2 regions of the Vibrio sp. ABH4_348 genome follow, and region 1 is predicted to be linked to the other one. Evidence: predicted binding sites of a transcription regulator. Region 1 holds the regulator's gene; the other holds the start of a gene.

Region 1 (6,009 bases):
GCAACCGAGCTTACAAAACGAGTAGAGCTGGTAAAGAAATTTGCTAATACGTTAACAGATAAAAGCGCAGAGTTAGCCAAACTCATTAGTGATGAAACCGGCAAACCACTTTGGGAAGCGAAAACCGAAGTGACAGCTATGACCAACAAAATCGCCATTTCAATCGAGTCCTACCAATCACGGACTGGAGAAGCCGTTCGCACTCAAGGGGAGCAGACTACAGCACTTCGTCATCGTCCCATTGGTGTCATGGTCGTTTTTGGTCCCTACAATTTTCCTGGGCACTTGCCTAACGGTCACATAGTGCCGGCGCTTATTGCAGGCAATACTATTGTTTTTAAACCTTCTGAACTAACACCAGCGGTGGGGGAGCTTATGGTGAAAGTATGGCAAGAGGTCGGCTTGCCCGATGGTGTAATTAATTTAGTACAAGGTGAGCAGCAAACGGGGGTGGCATTAGTCAATCACACTCACGTGTCGGGAGTCTTGTTTACCGGAAGTGCGGAAACTGGCCACAAAATTCATCAAGCATTGGCAGGGAAACCTAACAAAATGTTGGCGTTGGAAATGGGTGGCAACAACCCGTTAGTGGTTTCAGATGCTTATGGCGAGCTTGATGCGGCGGTCTACACCATCATTCAATCTGCCTTTTTGAGTTCCGGTCAACGGTGTACTTGTGCTCGTCGTCTGATTGTCGCTGAAGGAAAAAAGGGCGATCAATTGATTACTCGATTGGTTGAAGCTGCTAGTCAGTTAACGGTAGGCAATCCCAAAAAAGACGTCTTTTATGGTGCCATGATATCTGCGCAAGCGGCCAATCACGTCCTTGCTGCTCAAGATAGTCTCATCCAATTGGGGGGAAGAGTGTTACTCACCGGCCAAACAACAGGTGCTGCCGTGCTGTCCCCAAGTATTATTGATATGACAAACGTGGAAGGTGCGGCAGATGAAGAAGTATTTGGCCCCATGTTGCAGATTCATCGCAGCAAAAATTTTGAACACGCGATTAAACTGGCAAATCAGACACGTTTTGGGCTGTCGGCAGGGCTAATCTCAACCAAGGACGAGCAGTGGCAGCAGTTTTTGCAAGAATCTTACGCTGGTATCGTCAATCGAAATCGCCCTCTAACAGGAGCCAGCAGCGATGCACCGTTTGGTGGCCCGGGTGCATCGGGTAACTTTAGACCCAGTGCTTACTACGCGGCGGACTATTGCGCTTACCCCATGGCCTCAATCGAAGGTCAGCAACCCATATTGCCTGACACACTTTTACCTGGTGTGAACTTAGTATAAGAAGGAACTCATGGAAGCTCAGTACTTATTTGAAAGACTTTGGCAAGACTACGTAGAGCGCCTTTGCCCTTCTGCCAAGGCCGTGCATCATTTGTTGACGGAATCTGAACCACTTATCAATGACCATATCGCACTGAGAACATTTGCAACCCCTAAAACTGGGTTAGATGTACTGGCGGCACCATTTGAAAAAGTAGGTTATTACGCGGCGGACAGCTATCGATTTGAGAGTAAAAAACTCAATGCTCGCCATTTTGAACACCAAGATAAAAATTTGCCTAAGGTGTTTATCAGCGAGTTGTGTTTGGATGAATGCACCACCAAGCTGCGAGACACAGTTTTCGAATTAATAGAGCAAATACCGCAATCGTATTTCGCTAATGAAAATTTCTTGTGGTCGGGAAGACCTTGGGAATTAGACTTGGCAACCTACCAGGCCTTGGCTGAGGAAAGCGAATACGCTGCTTGGGTAGCCGCTCATGGATACGGCGCAAATCACTTCACGGTTTCTGTCAATCAGCTTAATCAATATGACGAGGTTGAACAGGTTAACTCGTCGCTCACTCAGCATGGTTTTTCTGTCAATCAATCTGGTGGGGAAGTGAAAGGTTCACCTGATGTGTATCTGGAACAATCGGCTACGATGGCGGATAGGGTACCTGTCCTGTTTGAGAGGCAAGAGCATTTAATTCCTGGTGGTTTTTACGAGTTTGCTAAGCGTTATATCGACCGCACTGGAGATTTGTATCAGGGCTTTGTGGAAGCGTCGGCAGATAAAATTTTTGAGAGCACGGATTTAGGCAAATAATTCTAAACCCGTTGGAAATAAAAAAGCCACCGACTACCCGGTGGCTTTCAATATCGACATTAGTATCGAGTGGGTGCTAGCTAATTAGCGAGTACCGTACACAACGATAGTTTTACCGTGTGCTGAAATTAGATTCTGCTCTTCTAGCATTTTCAAGATACGACCTACTGTCTCGCGAGAACAACCAACGATTTGGCCGATTTCTTGACGAGTGATCTTGATTTGCATGCCGTCTGGGTGCGTCATCGCATCTGGCTGTTTTGCTAGGTTTAGTAGCGTTTGCGCGATACGGCCAGTTACGTCCAAGAATGCAAGGTCACCAACTTTTTGGCTAGTTACTTGAAGACGACGAGCCATTTGCGAAGATAAACGCATCAGGATGTCTGGATTAACTTGGATAAGTTGACGGAATTTCTTAAACGAAATTTCAGCCACTTCACAAGGCGATTTAGCACGAACCCATGCAGTACGCTCTTGGTCTTCTTCGAAAAGACCTAGCTCACCGATGAAATCACCTTGGTTAAGGTAAGAAAGAATCATTTCTTTACCTTCTTCGTCCTTGATGAGTACCGCAACAGAACCTTTTACGATGTAGTAAAGAGTTTCAGCTTTTTCACCTGCGTGAATAAGGGTGCTTTTTGAAGGGTACTTATGAATATGACAGTGTGAAAGAAACCATTCTAACGTTGGGTCGGTTTGAGGTTTACCTAGAACCATAATATCTCACTTCCTCTGCAGGTATGCTCGCCGCTTTCCATGTTGTAGCGAGGCTCTTAATGAACCTCCTAGCATAAGAGTAGTCTTGGAAAGCTGCAAGCTGTCTTGTCTATCGGCTACCATAGTAGCGGTTTTTAGGGACGATTTCTTGATTTTAATCGTTTCATAACGCGAAATGTCTACGCAAAAATGTGCACATGTTCACGGTATGAAAAGTAAACAGTCTGATTTATCTGAGACTTAGCCAATTTTCCCAGTTTCAATCAATTGTTGCAAAATTGGTCGAACAATGAGCTCCATCGCAAAACTCATTTTACCACCTGGCACCACAATGGTGTTGTGACGAGACATAAAGGAACCGTCAATCATTGCCAGTAGGTAAGGATAATCGACGTTTTTGATGCCGCGTAATCGAATAACAACGAAGCTTTCATCTAAGCTTGGGATGCCTTTAGCGTTTAATGGGTTGGAGGTGTCAACCGTCGGCACACGCTGGAAGTTGATATGGGTACGAGAAAATTGTGGTGTGATGAAGTTTAAGTAATCGTCCATCGAGCGCACGATTGAATCCATCACCGCTTCGCGAGAATGCCCGCGATCTCGAGTATCACGAACAAACTTTTGAATCCATTCCAAGTTGACGATGGGCACCATTCCAATTAGAAAATCGACGTGCTGAGCGACATTGACATCATCGGTAACCACACCACCGTGCAATCCTTCATAAAACAGAACGTTGGAATCTTGTGGAAGGTCTTGCCAAGGGGTGAATGTGCCGGGCATTTGATTGTAAGGTACCGCTTCATCAAAGGTATGGAGATAACGTCGAATTTGACCTTCGCCTTGATTGCCGTACTTTCGGAAGAACTCTTCAAGCGCACCAAAATCGTTGGCTTCCGGGCCAAAGTAACTGATATGTCTACCTTGCTCTCTTGCTTTGCGGATCTCTACATCCATTTCCGGGCGCGTAAAACGGTGGAAGCTATCACCTTCAACCCATGCCGGCTTAATGTCCATCATATTGAACATTTTTCTAAATGCCTCGGACGTGGTGGTGGTTCCTGCTCCAGATGAACCTGTTACCGCAATAATCGGATGTTTTGCAGACATAATATCAAACCTTTGTGGTCAAATTTGTAAGCGAACGCCACTATAACATGGTGCAAAACTATGTCATGGATGTAACAAAAAGTTTGCTGGTTTCGCGAGCGGGGTTTATCCCGAAAACTGATTTTTGAGCTGGATATTGACGGTTTCATGCAACTCTGAAAACACAACGACGGCTTCACCCGATTTGAGCTGTTGGGCAACGGCTTCGATTTTTTGCTCTAACGACACTTCGCTTGCACCGTAATCGGTTCCTTCTCGGAGCACAAACTCTCGAATTAAGTTTTCCAGCGTATCAGGTTGAATATCTTGCCACGGTACAATCATGAGTGTCTTTTGGGTTTATCAAAGTTAACGATATTCTATCTAATCTTGACAGAGGTATCAGTAGGTAAGGTTGTCGTCTATTACTTTAGGTGACCTGAGAAGTAGCTTGGCAGCATTTCCTCAAGCCACATTTTGGGACGCAACAAAGAACCCGAAACAAAACCGACATGGCCACCATGTGTAAGTAATTGATAGTCAATACAGCTTGGCAGCTCAAAGTTGGGGATCACGTCTGATGTCATAAAGGGATCATCTTTCGCGTGAACGATAAGTGTCGGAGTTTTGATTCTGTCTAGTTTGCCAAGCCCTGAGCAACGTGAGTAGTAATCTTTAGCGCCATCAAACCCGTGTAATGGAGCAGTGAGTTTGTCGTCAAACTCCCACAAACGCTGTATTCGCTTGATGCTAGCTCCATCTATACCCAAAGTATTTTCGATTAACTCTGCTTTCTGCAGCGCATTTCGCTTTAATGATCCCAACAGGTACTGATGATACACCTTGGAAAACCCTTGCTCGATACGCCAGGAACAGGCCGCTAAATCTAACGGGGCGGATATCACCGCAGCCGCATTGAGTTTGGCATGATTTTGCTGGTGGGCGAGATAGTTAACCAACATATTGCCCCCCAACGAAATACCCACTGCTACTTTGGTTTGCGATGGGTCGCGCTTGTCTAACAAGTCTAATAACCAAGTTGCATCGCCAATTTCACCGGAGTGATAGGCTCTGGCCAGTCGATTGATTTCTCCACTGCAGCCTCGAAAATGCATCACTACCGCATGCCAACCTTGATCCACAAACGCCTTCATAATTCCGTTGGCGTACGGGCTGTAAAAACTGCCTTCTAGGCCATGGAACAAGATCATTAAAGGCTTTTCGGTATTTGTTTGCGCGGCGAGTGAGCTCCAGGCAAGATCAATAAAATCGCCGTCAGTTAATTCGTATCTGTCCCAGATAGGCTGAAAAAGTGGCCGTTTTCGAAATAGTCGAGGAGCCAGTGTTTGCGTGTGAGGATTGCTCAGCCCTGTAGCGGGAAAAAATGGGATCATAATTGATTAAGATTAATGGCGAGGCTTGCTGAAAAACGAATAGAACGACTCGGCGCCAAGTTGTTGGCAGTATTCAAGAGTTAAACTAGGGTCACTAGTTTCCTGTAACGGTAGACTGTTTATACAGTCCACTAAATCGGCCTGCTGCTGTTTTTCTAGCAAAAGTTCAAACTGCAGCGCTTCGCGATACAAGGTATCCGGCGCTTGTGTTTTCATCTTTTTTCGCAGTTCACGATACTGAGTAAGTAAGGCTTCAGAACGGCCCAAACATGCTTCCACTTGATGCCAATTTTGCTGATCAAACGCAATACCTTGCTCATCTAAAAACTTGAGTAACAAAAGTAAATTGACGTTGCCATGATAGAGGTTTTGCAGTTTCAAGCAGGCTTCTTTTACTTCACGCACGCTGTAATACTGCAGGCTAAACTGCCACAGATGCTCTAGGGTGAGCGATAAGCGTGCGTGAGTGTCGGTCATGCTTGATTAAAGTCCTGCTCCAGGGATTCGAGTTCTTCTTGCAGAGCCATCCACTCCATTTCTACCTGTTCTAATTCACTCTTACAACTGGCTTGTTCCGATAATACTTGGTTGAGTCGAATTTTGTTGCTATCGTCGTAAAGGCTTGTGTCGGATAACTCAGTTTCCGCTACCGTCACTCGCTCTGTCAGACTGTCCATCTTTTTTTCCAGCTGAGTCAGTTTTTTTCGA
Region 2 (6,009 bases), on a different contig from region 1:
CCCCATTCTGGGTAAAGAAGGTCACCTTCTGATTTTGGCGCCGTATCTAACATCCTTGGTTTAGCACCCATCATGGTTTCAGTACCCAACGAACCACATCCAGTCAACACAACAGCAATCCAAATCAGCCATGCCTTTCTCATCGTTTAACTTGCCCTTTTCTTTCCATTAATCTGTTATCGGCTGAAAATTCATTTCTTTAATAACAAATAGCGCTGTACGTATGAGCCAGTTAACAATATTCTCTACTCATAACGACCATACAACCAAGGATGCATTCTCTATGCTTAGGTTTATTTTAGTACTGTTTGGCTCAATATTTTTGGCGGCTTGTGGTGAAGGTGCCACTACCAAGCCAAAAGCTGGTGAACACTATATTCTGCTTGAAGAGCCTCTCGAGCTAAGCAAACCAATAACTAAGGTGTTCTCGCTAACCTGTCCCCACTGTTATTCGATGGAAGCCCACATTCAAGACATTGAAAGCGCAACTGGGCATTCGGTTGACAAGTTACACATTGCTTTCAACCAAAGTGCGGAATTGGCGTCCATCATCTATTACTCTGCACTTCTCCAAAATGGTCAGGCACTAGACAAAACAACGACAAATAAACTGTTTGAACTGTTACATTCGCAACAAACGACGTCAGAACAAAAACAGCAACAGCTCAATCAACTGTTTGCCAATCAAGGTTGGAACAACCCGTATCAGCTTACCGAGCAACAGCAAAAAGACGTGTTAGATCAGGTACGCTCTGCGCATCAACAAAGCGTAAAATCGAAGATCAACTCAGTTCCAACGTTCATCGTCAATGGTAAGTACCGAATTGATATGTCAGCTCACAAAGACATGGCTGACGCTATTGCTACTATGAATTTTCTCCTTAATACAAAGCCTTAAATTGGATACAAACAATGTCAAAAATCATTTTCCCCGTTGTTATTTTACTGGTTGCTCTTTTCCTAGTTTATCTAGCTTGGTCGAATGGTAAAGCTGCCGATGAAAACATACAGAAAGGCCAACTGTTCCTTGAAGAAAATGCGACTAAAGAGGGTGTGATCACCACTGAATCCGGTTTGCAGTATCAAGTTCTAGTGCAAGGGAACGGAACCGAAAATCCAAATGCAACGTCTAAAGTCAAAGTGCATTACCACGGTACCCTAATCGATGGCAGTGTGTTTGATAGCTCAGTAGAGCGCGGCGAACCCATCAGCTTTGGATTAAATCAGGTTATTGCTGGTTGGACTGAAGGTGTACAAACCATGGTCGAAGGACAAAAGATTCGTTTGTTTGTTCCTAGCCATCTAGGGTATGGAAATCGCGGCGTCGGTTCAATTCCGGCTGGCTCTACACTCATTTTCGATGTTGAGTTACTAGCTATCGAGAAGTAAGGCCCCAAAAATCTCTCTGTAACTGTGTGTTCATCCTCTCAGTTATCAGGGAGATTTTTCATTTTTTTCTGTATTTCAATCAAATAGGCTACGACGACCAAAATTTTAAAAACATCTCTATCTGCGTATTGATACATATAATTTTAGCGTCTACTATTCTTACTATAACAATAATAATTTTATCATTTACTCAGGTAATCTCATGAATATTAGAAATAAAATATATTCATTGGGTGTCGTTGCTATTGTAAGTTTGGGTGCGCTATTATTTGCCAATACCCAATTTGCCCGCACCAGTGAAGATTTAAACCAAGCTACTCTACTTGTTGCTCAACTCGAAGTTCGTCTACTAAATCTACGGAGAAATGAGAAAGACTTTTTGCTCCGTATGGACAATAAATACCTCACGCGCTTTCAAGGCAATATGGAGTTGTTCCTTGAACTGGAGTCCAACCTTAGTACTCTATTAAAACGCAATGACTTGAATATCCCTAATACGGTTCGACAGGATATCGTCGCCTATCAAAATGGATTTGTTGAGTTAGTGCAAGCTTTTGAAAAGTACGGACTAAACAATGAATCTGCTTTATGGGGCGAATACGCGAAGCAAGTCATTGAGGCCAAAAGTAAGCTCTCCAGTGATCAGTTAGTCCAACTGTTTTTGTTCGACAAAGCGGTACTATCTGGGATCTACGATGAAAAGTTACTGGCTGGAATACAAAATCAACCGCTTAAAAAAGCAGCCATCGCGCTAACGGAACAACACAAAATCATTGGCTTGGTGTACAACGAGGGTCTGCTGGGTAAAGCACGCGGCTTGTCGCACAAAGTAGAAACCCAATTTAAAGATTTTGCCAAAAACTTAGGCCCAGAAGTACAACAAATACAAGCACTGCAATCCCGATTCCAACAAATCGCGTCCTTTGCCGCTGTGATAGTGATTCTTGGATTGATTTTTTACATTTCTCGTAATTTTAATCGCCAAGTAAATAGCCTGACCACTAGCATCAAACAAATCACAGAAAACAGAGATTTCAACATACGTGCTGAACTCAAGGGACAGGACGAATTCTCCTTACTGGCTGACTACTTCAATCAGCTGCTTGATAACCTTGCAACTTTGATGTCAGGCACGAGAGATAAGTCGATACAGCTCAATCAAAGCACAGAAACCATGCACGCCGAATTAGAAGCGGTTATTGGTAAATTTAACCGACAGGTCAACTATACCAGTGACATGGAAGGTTCTGTTAGTGAGATGGCATCGACCATTGCTGAAATTTCGGATAATACGTCCAATGCGGTCGAAGGTGTTAAGCAAGCATCTAACAATGCACAAACCGGCAGAAATTTGGTCGATGTGACTGTGGAAAATATTGGTCAACTAAGCGAAGCGTTAGATGAAAGTCAAACCTCAATCAATTCACTTAGCGAAAATGTCGACCAAATTGGTCAGGCGGTAACCATCATTCAAGATATTGCGGAACAAACTAATTTGCTAGCACTTAATGCAGCTATTGAAGCGGCTCGCGCTGGCGAACAAGGACGAGGGTTCGCAGTGGTAGCCGACGAGGTTCGCGCTCTTGCCAGTCGTACCCATCAATCGACAGAAGACATCACGAATGTGGTCACAGCTATTCAATCACAGATGCAAACGGTAGTAAGTCGGATCCAAAGCTCTAATGAGCAAGGCAAACAAACACTTGAAACCTCTCAATCTTTGGATTCAAGCCTGCAGCAAATAATCACCGATATGCAAGACATCGAAAGTCGGTCGCAACGTATCGCTGGAGCCATCGACTCACAAAATGGTTTAGTGCAACGAGTACGTGACTCTCTTGATGAACTTAATGGTTTGTCTTCTGAGAATCTATCTTCAGCGCAGCAAGTTTTGGTCGAAGTAGACAGTGTCTCTGAACAGGCTAAAAATATGGAGCAAACTGTCGCGGACTATCAGGCGCGATAATTAGTTTTCTTTATGATATTGATAGGAGCCGTAATGGCTCCTTTTGTTTTTCTACTTTTTACAATAACTCAATCAGATTATCCTTACTAAATCGTTGTCATATTTGATAAAGCTCTCATCTATCAACGCAACGAATTGTTAACATTATCGACTTTCTAATGACAATAATAACGAGGTTTGACATGCTCGTCGGTCTAGATATAGGCGGTACTAAGATTGAAGGTGTCCTACTGAACCCTAAAACTCTCGAAGTAGAAACTGTCTTTCGTCACCCTACTAACAAAAATTCCTATTCAGATTTTCTAAATGCGGTCGTAACCGTTATTGAAAAACTTAAAGAAACACATGACTTTTCGGCCATTGGTATTGGTTGCTGTGGCTCTATCGACCCAACAACAAAGCGAATGCAAGGCGCAAATGTGCAAGTGTTAAATGGCGAGGATTTCCTCGGTGATTTAAACAAGCATTACGATGTCCCGATAAAGTTAGCTAATGATGCCGATTGCTTGGCACTATCTGAATTCAAGTCAGGCGCAGCAAAAGACGCCGAAAACTCTTGCCTTGCTGTTATTATTGGCACCGGATGTGGTTCGGGTGTGATCGTCAATGGGGGCTTAGTCACCGGACTTAACAGTATTGGAGGGGAAATCGGACACAACCCATTACCTCACTATACCCCCGAGAAAGACGGCAACACATTTGACTGCTACTGCGGTAGCCAAAATTGTTGTGAAGGGTTTGTTTCTGGTACTGGATTTGGTCGTACATTTTCAGACAAGTACCACAAGGCAGACGCTAAACAGATTTTTGAATTGATTGAACAAGGCGACCAAAACGCCATCAACCACTTAGATCTTTACAGTGACCAATTGGCTAGATTGTTGGGTTCCGTCATCAACGTTATCGACCCAGAAGTAATCGTATTGGGCGGTGGTCTATCTAACCAAGAAAAGATCTATCCATTGGTACAAGAAAAATTAATTCGATACACCTTTACACAATCACTGCAAACCAAGGTTGTTAAATCAGTTCATGGCGACTCTAGTGGTGTTCGCGGTGCAGCCATGCTAAACCTATAAACATTTCTCTGTATCCAGATATGGTCGTAAGTAATTGTCTTATTACTTACGACTTCCCAGTGAATTAACATATTTCATTTTGTTACAAATTAAGTTGATGCACATCAACTTAATATTAATGCATTTGATATTTATTCTCATTGTTATTTGTGTCATGTAATTTTTCTGTGATAATCCGTTCGTTTTTATTACGGATGGAATCTTATGTTTAAGAAATCAATCGCGCTACTGGCCACTCTTGGTCTCGCTTTCAGCGCTAACGCTAAAATCACTGTTAAAGACGAACTGGGCGAGCTAGTCCTAGATTCGGTTCCTCAAAAAGTTGTCGCGCTTGAATTTTCTTTTGTCGACGCACTAGCAAACTTAGACATCAAACCGATTGGCGTTGCTGATGATGGCGACAAAACTCGTGTTATTGAACCAATCCGTGCACGTATCGGTGACGATTGGACCTCACTTGGCAAGCGCTCACAACCAAGTCTTGAGGTAATCGCGTCTTTAAAACCTGATTTGATCATTGCTGACCGCGAGCGCCATGAAGCAATTTACGAAGACTTAAAGCGCATCGCACCGACGTTGATTTTAAAAAGCCGTGGCGAAACCTACGAGGACAACTTGAAAGCTGTCGTTAAAGTCGCAGCAGCATTTGACCGCGAAGCAGAAATGCAAGAATTGGTAAAAGCACACAGCGCTCGTATGGATGACTATGCAAAGAAAATCAGTTCGGACGCATCAGTATTGTTTGCAGTATCAAGCTCACGTGGTGTAACAATGCACACACCTAAAGCGTATGCAGGTGGCGTAATCAATCGTTTGGGTCTTAACTCTCCTGTTCCAGAAGAAACTGAGAAAGCTTACGTTCGCGTTACTTTGGAACGTCTATTGAAAGCAAACCCAGACTACTTCCTTGTTGGTGAATACGGTGACGAAACCGCTATCGACGAGTTCAAGAAAAACGGTCTTTGGAAAGTTATGACCGCTGTCAAAAACGACAAGTACGTAGAGACTGACCCAAGACTTTGGTCACTAAACCGCGGTATGATCGCCGCTGAGATCATGGCTGAACAAGTGATTGACTTGGTCCAGTAATGTCTCAACTCGTCTTGTCTGCGCCAGTTTCCAACTGGCGCTTTTCTATTTTCGTCCCTCTTATCTTAAGCCTGCTCTTTTTAGGGTTTGGATGGTCTCTGTTTGTTGGATCTGATTTTGATATGGGCTGGATTGACGTGTGGCACTGGTTATCAGGCGCTACAGGTAATGAAATCCATCAACATATAATCAAAGAAGTTCGCTTACCTAGAGTCCTCTGCGCAATTGGTGTGGGAGCCAGTTTGGCAGTAGCCGGTCTCTTGATGCAGGCATTAACTCGAAATCCAATTGCATCTCCCTCTGTTTTTGGGGTGAGTGCTGGTGCTTCATTCGCCTTCGCGTTTGCCTCTACCGGCCTAATATCTTGGTTCTCAGCACTACCAATATTAGTGGTTACCTTTATTGGAGCATCGGTTGCGGGACTTGCCGTTTTCTTCCTCGCAGGTTTACACCAGCATCAAGTCAATCCCGTGCGTGTGGTGTTAG

What was found. Region 1 encodes CRP, which controls carbon source genes, mostly activating them, when cyclic AMP is high. Its sites were predicted from a motif close to TGTGANNNNNNTCACA; they were not measured.
Region 2: ACXAFJ_RS18810 (ROK family protein) is a predicted target of CRP. The motif match lies at 3,458-3,473, and genes of this name have one in related genera.

Annotation. Positions count from the first base shown of each region.
Region 1 is NZ_JBSWVW010000001.1:2,673,456-2,679,464, reverse strand. Features, by position in the region: gene astD (succinylglutamate-semialdehyde dehydrogenase) at 1-1,293, shown strand, start outside; gene ACXAFJ_RS12270 (2-oxoadipate dioxygenase/decarboxylase family protein) at 1,304-2,101, shown strand; gene crp (cAMP-activated global transcriptional regulator CRP) at 2,186-2,818, opposite strand; gene ACXAFJ_RS12260 (phosphoribulokinase) at 3,059-3,928, opposite strand; gene ACXAFJ_RS12255 (YheU family protein) at 4,034-4,252, opposite strand; gene ACXAFJ_RS12250 (hydrolase) at 4,333-5,301, opposite strand; gene ACXAFJ_RS12245 (TIGR02444 family protein) at 5,314-5,778, opposite strand; gene ACXAFJ_RS12240 (ABC transporter ATP-binding protein) at 5,775-6,009, opposite strand, start outside.
Region 2 is NZ_JBSWVW010000002.1:1,087,962-1,093,970, reverse strand. Features, by position in the region: gene ACXAFJ_RS18830 (OmpA family protein) at 1-143, opposite strand, end outside; gene ACXAFJ_RS18825 (thioredoxin domain-containing protein) at 284-898, shown strand; gene ACXAFJ_RS18820 (FKBP-type peptidyl-prolyl cis-trans isomerase) at 913-1,389, shown strand; gene ACXAFJ_RS18815 (methyl-accepting chemotaxis protein) at 1,592-3,355, shown strand; gene ACXAFJ_RS18810 (ROK family protein) at 3,538-4,434, shown strand; gene ACXAFJ_RS18805 (Fe(3+) dicitrate ABC transporter substrate-binding protein) at 4,639-5,523, shown strand; gene ACXAFJ_RS18800 (FecCD family ABC transporter permease) at 5,523-6,009, shown strand, end outside.